Regions from separate parts of the Lentzea sp. NPDC058450 genome, predicted to be linked through region 1. Evidence: riboswitches for the same ligand, from Rfam matches in the RefSeq annotation. Region 1 holds a riboswitch; each other region holds the start of a gene.

Region 1 (2,192 bases):
TCAAAGCGCACACCGTGCTGGCAGTGCTGCGGGGTGAGCACATCGAGTTCCTGCTGGCCCAGGGCATGACGGCGGCGGAGATCCGGGTGGGGGTCATTTCGCTCGCCGACACGCTGGCGGCTGAGGTTTGATGCTGGGGTGTTGAACCGACAGCTCTCCGGAGTCCGCAAGAAGACGTTGCTGGAGTCGCTCGGCCCGGTGCCGGACGTCGACCCCGACCGCTACGGCGACGGCGGCCCGGTGGGCGCGCTGGAGGAGCGGGTCGCCGCGTTGCTGGGCACCGAGGCCGCGCTGTTCGTGCCGACCGGCACGATGGCGCAGCAGATCGCGTTGCGCTGCTGGGCGGACCGCACGCACAACCCGATCGTCGCGATGCACCCGCGAGCGCACCCGTTGAACCACGAGGACGACGCGCTGACCGTGCTGTCCGGGCTGCGGCCGATCAAGGTGCGCAACGACGACGTCGGCACGTGCCCCGAGCCGTTCGGGACGCTGCTGCTGGAGGTGCCGGACCGTGAGGCCGGGTTCGTCCTGCCGACCTGGGACGAGCTCGTGGCGGTGGTAGAGGCGGCCCGCGAACGGGACGCGGTCGTGCACCTCGACGGCGCGCGGCTGTGGGAGAGCACCTTCGGGCTGGGCAGGTCGTTGCCCGAGATCGCCGGCCTCTTCGACTCGGTCTACGTCTCGTTCTACAAGTCCCTCGAAGGCATTTCGGGCGCGGCGCTGGCGGGGAGCCACGACTTCGTCGAGCAGGCACGGGTCTGGCGGCACCGGTACGGCGGCATGGTGTTCCAGCAGTGGCCCGCCGCGTTGTCCGCGTTGCACGGCCTGGACACGGTGTTGCCTCGCCTGGGTTCGTACGTCGCGCACGCCAAGGTCGTCGCCGCCGCGATGGACCAGCCCGAACCTCACACGCACCAGTTCGCGCTGCATCTGCCCGGCGACCCGGCCAGGCTGAAGGAGGTGGGCGGGAAGTTCCTCGGCGGGTTCTGGCCGGACGGACCGCTCGCCAAGACCGAGGTGACCGTGGCCGGGCCCGCGCTGGAGTGGACGGCGGACGAGGTCAAGGCGGCGTGGACCGAGTTTCTGGAGTCGATCTAGCGACGTCGCTCACCTGGCTGTTGGACCCGGCCTTGCGAAATGCGACGATGCCGGGGCTGTGAGGGGAGTGCGAGGAAGCCGGTGTGACTCCGGCGCCGTCCCGCGACTGTGACCGGTTTTGGACGCCGGAAGTCAGGAACTCGTCCCCCTCTTCACCTGACCGCGGGCGTGGACACCCGAGGAAGGACTTCGCCGAGCATGTTCCCGTTTTCGGCTGTCGTCGGCCATGACGACCTCCGGCTCGCCCTGCTGCTGAACGCCGTGCACCCCGGCATCGGCGGCGTGCTCGTCCGAGGTGAGAAGGGGACCGCGAAGTCGACCATCGTGCGCGCCCTCGCCGCGTTGCTGCCCGAGCTCGACATCTCGGCCGGCTGCCGGTTCGGCTGCGCGCCGGGGACCGCCGACTGCCCCGACGCGCCCCACGACGGGGTGGAGCGACGGCCAGCGCGGCTGGTCGAACTGCCCGTCGGCGCGACCGAGGACCGGCTCGTCGGGTCGCTCGACCTGGAGAAGGCGCTGACCGAGGGCGTCCGGGCGTTCCAGCCCGGACTGCTGGCGGCCGCGCACCGGGGCGTGCTCTACGTCGACGAGGTCAACCTGCTGCACGACCACCTGGTCGACCTGCTGCTCGACGCCGCCGCGATGGGGCGCGCGCACGTCGAACGCGAGGGCGTGTCGGTGTCGCACCCGTCGCAGTTCCTGCTGGTCGGCACGATGAACCCCGAGGAGGGCGAGCTGCGGCCGCAGCTGCTCGACCGGTTCGGGCTGACCGTCGCGGTGAAGGCCGCGCGCGACGTGGCCGTGCGCACCGAGGTGATCCGCCGCCGGCTCGCCTACGAGGCCGACCCGGCCGGGTTCGCCGCGCGGTGGGCCGACGAGGACTCGCAGCTGAAGCAGCAGATCACCGACGCCCGGTCGCGGTTGGCCGGAGTGTCCCTTCCGGACGGTGAGCTGCGCCGGATCGCCGCCGTCTGCGCGGCTTTCGAGGTCGACGGCATGCGCGCGGACCTCGTGGTCGCCCGTGCCGCGATCGCCCACGCGGCGTGGCGGGGCGCCGGCGCCGTCGAGGAGACAGACGTCGAGACCGCCGT
Region 2 (2,192 bases), on a different contig from region 1:
CGAAACGCCGCCAGCAGGTCGTCCACCAGGGCCGGGACCACGGCGTTCAGCCGTTCCGGACGGTTCAGGCGCAGCACGGCCACACCCTCGTGGCACGCGTAGTCGACGGTCATCGCTCCCCTTCGATCGATCGATCGATTGGGCCTCACGCTAGAGTGGCCGCGAACAGCCGGTCAAGAGGAGGCAACCGATGACGACGGAGGAACGGGTCCGCGAGGCCGCCGTGCGGTTGTTCGCCGAACGCGGCTTCCACGGCACCGGCATCCGCGACCTCGCGCAGGCCGCCGGACTCTCGTCCGCGACGCTCTACCACTACATGGGCACCAAGGAAGACCTGCTGGTCAGCATCATGCGGACCAGCCTCACCGACCTGATCACGAAGGCCGAGGCGATCGCCGCCGAGCCCGACGAGACCACCCGGATCGTCGCGCTGGTCGAGATGCACGTCCGCGCGCACGCCGAGAAGCCGCGCGAGACCGCGGTCGTGGACGGCGAGATGCGGGCGCTGACGGGCGAGCGGCGGGCGGAGATCGTGGCGTTGCGCGACCGCTACGAGCAGGTCTGGCAGGACGCGATCGTCGACGGCGTGAAGGCCAAGAAGCTCACCGTCGGCGAACCGAGCGTCGCGCGGCTCGCGTTGCTGGAGATGTGCAGCGGGGTGTCCCGGTGGTACTCACCGGACGGCCCGCTGGAGTTGAGGGATCTCACCATTCAGTACGGCACCATGGCGCTGGGCATGCTCGGCGCGGACCGCTAGTCTCGATCACGCCAGCGGTTCACCCGGGCTCGTCCCGGGTGGAGCAAAAGGGAACCCGGTGCGAGTCCGGGACTGCCCCGCAGCGGTGAGTGGGAACGAAAGCCGTCAACACAGCACTGGGTCTCACGACCTGGGAAGCGACGGCCGGTAGGAGCGTGCGTCACGCCCACGAGTCCGAAGACCTGCCGCAGGTGCGCGCACCACCCGGTGCGCGCTGCTCCGGAGCCTCTCGGGCGGGCTGACGGGCAGGCTTCGTGCTGCCTCGCTGCGAGTGACTCCGGTGCTTCCGCACGCTCGCGAGGAGAGAGCCTGTGACCATCGGCAGCACCGTGTTCGGCTACCCCCGGATCGGCCCGAAGCGCGAACTCAAGCGCGCCGTCGAGCAGTACTGGGCCGGCAAGATCGACGAAGCCGCGCTCCAGCAGACCGCCCGGGAACTGCGCGCGCAGACCTGGGCCGAACTGTCCGAACTGGACTCGATCCCGTCGAACACGTTCTCGTTCTACGACCAGGTGCTCGATACCACCCAGCTGTTCGGCGCCGTCCCGCACCGGTTCCGCGACCTCGGACTGTCCGAACTGGACACCTACTTCGCGGCGGCCCGCGGCCGGGACGGCGCGCAGGCGCTCGAACTGACCAAGTGGTTCGACACCAACTACCACTACCTCGTGCCGGAACTGGGCCCGGACACCGAGTTCCGGCTGGCGACCGACAAGCCGATCGCCGAGTACCGCGAGGCCCTCGCACTCGGCGTCACGACCAGGCCGGTGCTGCTCGGCCCGGTCACTTACCTGCTGCTGGCCAAGAGCACGGTCCCGGACTTCCAGCCCCTGGACCTGCTCGACGGCCTGGTGGAGGCCTACGTCGAACTGCTCGGCAGGCTGCGCGTCGAGGGCGTCGAGTGGGTGCAGCTCGACGAACCCGCGTTCGCCGCCGACCGCTCCCCCGCCGAGCTCGACGCCCTGCGCCGCGCGTACCGGACGCTGGGCGGCCTGCCCGGACGGCCGAAGTTGCTGGTCACCGGCTACTACGGCGACCTCGGCGAGGCGTTCGGGATCCTCGCCGAGTCGCAGGTCGAGGCGATCGGCGTCGACCTCGTCAGCGCGCCGGACGCGTCGGTCACGGTCCCCGCGATGCGCGACAAGATCCTCGTCGCCGGGCTGGTCGACGGCCGCAACGTCTGGCGCACCGACCTGCACGCCGCACTGGCGAAGGCCGCGTCCCTGCTGGGGTCCGCCCGCGAGGTCGTCGTCTCGTCGTCCTCCACGCTCCTGCACGTGCCGTACGACCTCGAAGCCGAGACCCTCGACCCGGACGTCCAGGCGCGGCTGGCGTTCGCCCGGCAGAAGGTCCGCGAGATCGTGCTGCTCGGTCAGGCCCTGCGCACCGGGGCCGACGGCGCCTGGGCCGACGAGGCGAAGCGCGACCTCCCGCA
Region 3 (2,192 bases), on a different contig from region 1:
ACCACACGAAACGCATCGGACCCGTTGTCTTGGCCAGGTGCAGCTCCCCGGCGCGCATGCGGAACGCGGACCGGGTGAAGTGCGCCGACTGCCGACCGTTGCGCGACTTGAAGCGCGGGAACTTCGCGCGCCCGGCGAAGAAGTTCCGACAGGCCGTGTACTGGTGGCGAAGCGTCTGCTGAAGAGGCACGCAGGACACTTCCGACAAGAAGGACAAGTCGTCGCTGCGCTTCCAAGCAGTCAGCGCGGCATCGGTCTCCCGGTACGAGGTGCTCTTGCCCTCGGTGCGGTAGCGAGTCGACCTCTCGGCAAGAGTCTTGTTCCACGCCAGGCGCACGCAGCCAAACGTGCGGTTGAGCATCGCGATCTGATCGGGGTCCGGGTAGGCCCGGCAGCGGTACGCCGTCCTCACAGCGCCAAGCCAGCCGATTGAAATCGCCCCGATTCGGGCCCTCTCCCACCTTCCGGGAAGATTCCACCCCGTAGCGTGAACTTCCGTGTCTGAGTTCGCCGAGGTTCTCGAAGCGCTGCGCCGGGTGCGCGGGATCAACCCGTTCTTCGCCCTCGACGTGGGCCGTCCGGACGAGTCGTGGCTGCCGGGAACGGCGCTGCTCGACGGTCCCGCGCTCAAGACCACCATCGACGCCATCGCGGTCCGCTACCGCGCCGAGGAGCCGAGGGTCGCGGCGAGCCTGTTCTTCCTCAGTTACACGGCCCGGTTGCTCAGCCCGCTCACGGCCGCGAACCTCCCGATCGACGTCCGGCCGGAGAACCTCTGGTGGCAGCACCACCCGCAGAACGGCCTGAGCGTCCGCATCGACGCACCGAGACTGGGCCCGCCGGCCGCCGCGGCGCTCGAACCGGTCGTGGCGGCGATCCAGGCGGTGACGCCGGTGGCGAGCGGGTTGTTGTGGGGCAACGCGATGTCGAACGTCGCGGGCGCGCTCAAAATGGTCGTGCGCGCACACATGCTCACCGCGGAGGAAGCGGAAGAACGGGGCGAACGGCTCATGAGCGCACCGCCGTTCGAACAGGCGGGAGAATTTCTGTCCTTTCCCGGCGAGCTCGGGTTCCGGCGCCGGTCGTGTTGTCTCTACTACCGCGTTGCCGCAGGTGGGAAGTGTGGTGACTGTCCACTCGTGAAGTGAGGAACGCAACAACTCTTATGGCCGGTTGTGCTTAACCGCCGGCTCAACTTACGGTGCACGCGCCGCAGTGACGGGAAGCCGGTGTGAATCCGGCGCGGTCCTCGCCACTGTGACCGGGAAGCGATCCCCGCCGAGCACGTCACTGGTCCCCGCCGGGACTGGGAAGACGCGGGGGCAGCGTTGATCCGGGAGTCAGGAGACCGGCTGCGGCGCCGCTAGGAGAGTTGACCTTCCACGAGGTATGGAGGAGCCCGTCATGACGAGCCCCGCAGCAAGCCTGTCCGCCGTCCGCGTGCCCAAATGGGCCTTCGCCGTCTCACTGCTCGGCCTGATCGTCACGTACCTGGTCCTGCAGGAGAACGGCCTCGCGCTCGGCGCGGGTTCCGAGTTGCTGCACGAGTTCTTCCACGACGGCCGTCACGCCCTCGGCGTCCCCTGCCACTAGATCCACGCAGATGACGACGACGTACAAGTCCATCGCACTACGCGGAGCAGCGGCCGGCGCCATCGCCGGTGTCGCCTCCGCACTGGTGCAGTTGCTGGTGACCGAGATCCCGATCCGGGCCGCGCTCGCGGTCGAGGAGGCTCGCGCACCCGCCGGCGAAGAGGCCGGCCACTCCCACGGCGGCGAGGAGGAACTCGTCAGCCGCGGCGCCCAGGTCGTGGGCGGCATGCTCGGCGTGGTGATCGTCGGCATCGCGGTCGGCCTGGTGTTCGCCACGGCCTACGCGCTGTCGAAGCGCTGGTTCACCGACCGCACGCCGTTCAGCCGCAGCTTCGCCTTCGGTGCCGCGGTCTTCGGCGCCGTGGCACTGCTGCCGTGGATCAAGTACCCGGCCAACCCGCCCGCCGTGGGCGACCCGGAGACGGTGAACTACCGCACCGCGCTCTACCTCGGCGTGGTGGTGGCCGGCCTGCTGATCGTGTGGGGCGCGAGCTGGCTCGCCGAGCAGCTGCGCGCGCAGTCCCAGCCCGTGCGCACGACGGCGGTGCTGCTCGCGGTCGTCGCGGCCACGGCCGTGGTGCTGCTCGCGTTCCCGGCCC
Region 4 (2,192 bases), on a different contig from region 1:
CGGCCCCGGCCCCAACGACCTCGGGGCGACCCGCGTGCACCTCACCCGCAGCATCGAGGCGAGCCTGCGCCGGTTGCGCACCGACCACATCGACCTCTTCCAGCTGCACAACACCGACCCGATCACGCCGCTGGAGGAGACGCTCAGCGCGGTGGACGACGCCGTGCGCCAGGGCAAGATCAGGCACATCGGCGCCGCGAACTTCCCCGCGTGGCAGGTCACCAAGGCGCTCGGCATCTCGGCGCTCAAGCAGCTGTCCGGGTTCGTCGCGCTGCAGGAGCACTACTCGCTGCTGGTGCGCGACCTGGAGGCCGAGATCCTGCCGATGGTCGAGAGCGAGAACATCGGCCTGATCGTCTGGGGCCCGCTCGCCGCCGGATACCTGACCGGCAAGTTCGACGCCGAGGGCAAGACCGAAGAGACTTCCGCGCGACGTTCGAAGAGTTCTCAGGCGATTCCACCGGTCGACCCGTCCGCCGCCGCGCCGATCGTGCACGTCGTCCGCGAGGTGGCCGAGCGCAACGGCACGAGCATGCCGCAGGTCGCGCTGGCGTGGCTGCTCGCCCGGCCCGCGGTCACCAGCGTCACCATCGGCGCGCGCACCGTCGAGCAGCTGCGCGACAACCTCGCCGCCGTCGAGAACCCGTTGCAGGAGAAGGACCTCGCCGAGCTGGACGCGATCAGCGCCCCGGCCCCGGTGTACCCCAAGTGGATCAACGACTACTCCGCGGCCGTGCGGGGTCCGGTCCCGCAGGGCTGAGGCCGGCGCGGGCGACGGGGTGGGGCGGACCGTGTTCAACGCCTGCCACCTGCGTTGATCAACCGGGTTCGCCCTGCCGTCTCCACCGTCGTCGGCGGGGCGATTCCGGCACGTCCGGGACGCTGCTCCAACCGGGCGACACGCCCACTACATGTAGGTGTGCGTCTCATGATCGCGCCCATGTATTGTGTCGCGAAGCTGGTTCGGCCGATCATCCAGATCGGTCGTCGCAAGAGGGAACCCGGTGCGATTCCGGGACTGCCCCGCAGCGGTGAACGGGAACGAAAGCCGTCAGGAAGCACTGGACGAGGGTGTCTGGGAAGCGACGGCCGGTAGGCGCCTCGGTGATCGATCACCGGGCACGCCCGTGAGTCCGAAGACCTGCCAGCATCCCGCACGCGCCTGCGTGCGGGCGTCCGAGGCCCCGAGGGAGGGCGGGAGGACGTGGCGGTCGCGCGCGCCCGTTCACTCCTCGCTGCTCTCGTGGCCACCGAGCTCGCGAGGAGAGAGCTGTGACGGCGGTCGACACAGTCACCACCACCATGCGCGTCAAAAAACGCAACGGTTCACTCGAACCGGTCGACTTGAACAAGATCGTGCGCGCGGTGGAGCGCTGCACGGTCGGTCTGCACGACGTCGACCCGCTGCGGGTCGCGACGAAGACGATCAGCGGCCTCTACGACGGGGCGACCACGGAGGAGCTGGACAAGCTCTCGATCCAGACCGCGGCCGCCCTGGTCGCCGAGGAACCCGAGTACTCCAAGCTCGCCGCGGGCCTGCTGGCCGCGTTCATCGAGAAGGAGGTGCGCCGTCAGGGCGTGCAGTCCTTCAGCCAGAGCATCGCGCTGGGGCACGCCGAGGGCCTGATCGGCGACGCGACCGCGAAGTTCGTGGCCGCCAACGCCCGCAAGCTCGACGACGCGATCGACCTCGACGGCGACCGGCGGTTCGAGTACTTCGGCCTGCGCACCGTCTACGACCGCTACCTGCTGCGCCACCCGTCCAAGCGGTTCGTGATCGAGCAGCCGCAGTACTGGCTGCTGCGCGTCGCGTGCGGGCTCTCGCACACCGCGGCCGAGGCGATCGACTTCTACCGGCTGATGTCGTCGCTGGCGTACCTGCCCAGCTCGCCGACGCTGTTCAACTCCGGCACCCAGCACACCCAGATGTCGTCGTGCTACCTGCTCGACTCGCCGAAGGACGAGCTGGAGTCGATCTACGAGCGCTACGCCCAGATCGCGCGGCTGTCGAAGTTCGCCGGCGGCATCGGCGTGCAGTGGTCGCGGGTGCGCTCGCGCGGTGCGTTGATCCGCGGCACCAACGGCCACTCCAACGGCATCGTGCCGTGGCTGCGCACCTTGGACGCGTCGGTCTCGGCCGTGAACCAGGGTGGCCGCCGCAAGGGCGCCGCCTGCGTGTACCTGGAGACGTG

What was found. Region 1 has a riboswitch for cobalamin ahead of ACFWNN_RS17645 (putative cobaltochelatase). Riboswitches for the same ligand answer to the same signal wherever they lie in the genome.
Region 2: linked by a shared signal. The riboswitch ahead of metE (5-methyltetrahydropteroyltriglutamate--homocysteine S-methyltransferase) and the one ahead of ACFWNN_RS17645 (putative cobaltochelatase) in region 1 are both predicted to bind cobalamin.
Region 3: linked by a shared signal. The riboswitch ahead of ACFWNN_RS23410 (CbtB-domain containing protein) and the one ahead of ACFWNN_RS17645 (putative cobaltochelatase) in region 1 are both predicted to bind cobalamin.
Region 4: linked by a shared signal. The riboswitch ahead of ACFWNN_RS22080 (ribonucleoside-diphosphate reductase subunit alpha) and the one ahead of ACFWNN_RS17645 (putative cobaltochelatase) in region 1 are both predicted to bind cobalamin.

The regions. Positions count from the first base shown of each region.
Region 1 covers NZ_JBHXLO010000010.1:46,885-49,076, reverse strand. The annotation lists gene ACFWNN_RS17655 (helix-turn-helix domain-containing protein) at 1-131, shown strand, start outside; gene ACFWNN_RS17650 (threonine aldolase family protein) at 139-1,101, shown strand; cobalamin riboswitch at 1,130-1,264, shown strand; gene ACFWNN_RS17645 (putative cobaltochelatase) at 1,300-2,192, shown strand, end outside.
Region 2 covers NZ_JBHXLO010000003.1:85,478-87,669, forward strand. The annotation lists gene ACFWNN_RS06650 (enoyl-CoA hydratase/isomerase family protein) at 1-113, opposite strand, end outside; gene ACFWNN_RS06655 (TetR/AcrR family transcriptional regulator) at 191-757, shown strand; cobalamin riboswitch at 756-962, shown strand; gene metE (5-methyltetrahydropteroyltriglutamate--homocysteine S-methyltransferase) at 1,069-2,192, shown strand, end outside.
Region 3 covers NZ_JBHXLO010000015.1:70,134-72,325, forward strand. The annotation lists gene ACFWNN_RS23400 (RNA-guided endonuclease InsQ/TnpB family protein) at 1-412, opposite strand, end outside; gene ACFWNN_RS23405 ((2Fe-2S)-binding protein) at 498-1,148, shown strand; cobalamin riboswitch at 1,219-1,351, shown strand; gene ACFWNN_RS23410 (CbtB-domain containing protein) at 1,405-1,593, shown strand; gene ACFWNN_RS23415 (CbtA family protein) at 1,604-2,192, shown strand, end outside.
Region 4 covers NZ_JBHXLO010000014.1:2,545-4,736, reverse strand. The annotation lists gene ACFWNN_RS22085 (aldo/keto reductase) at 1-760, shown strand, start outside; cobalamin riboswitch at 943-1,164, shown strand; gene ACFWNN_RS22080 (ribonucleoside-diphosphate reductase subunit alpha) at 1,273-2,192, shown strand, end outside.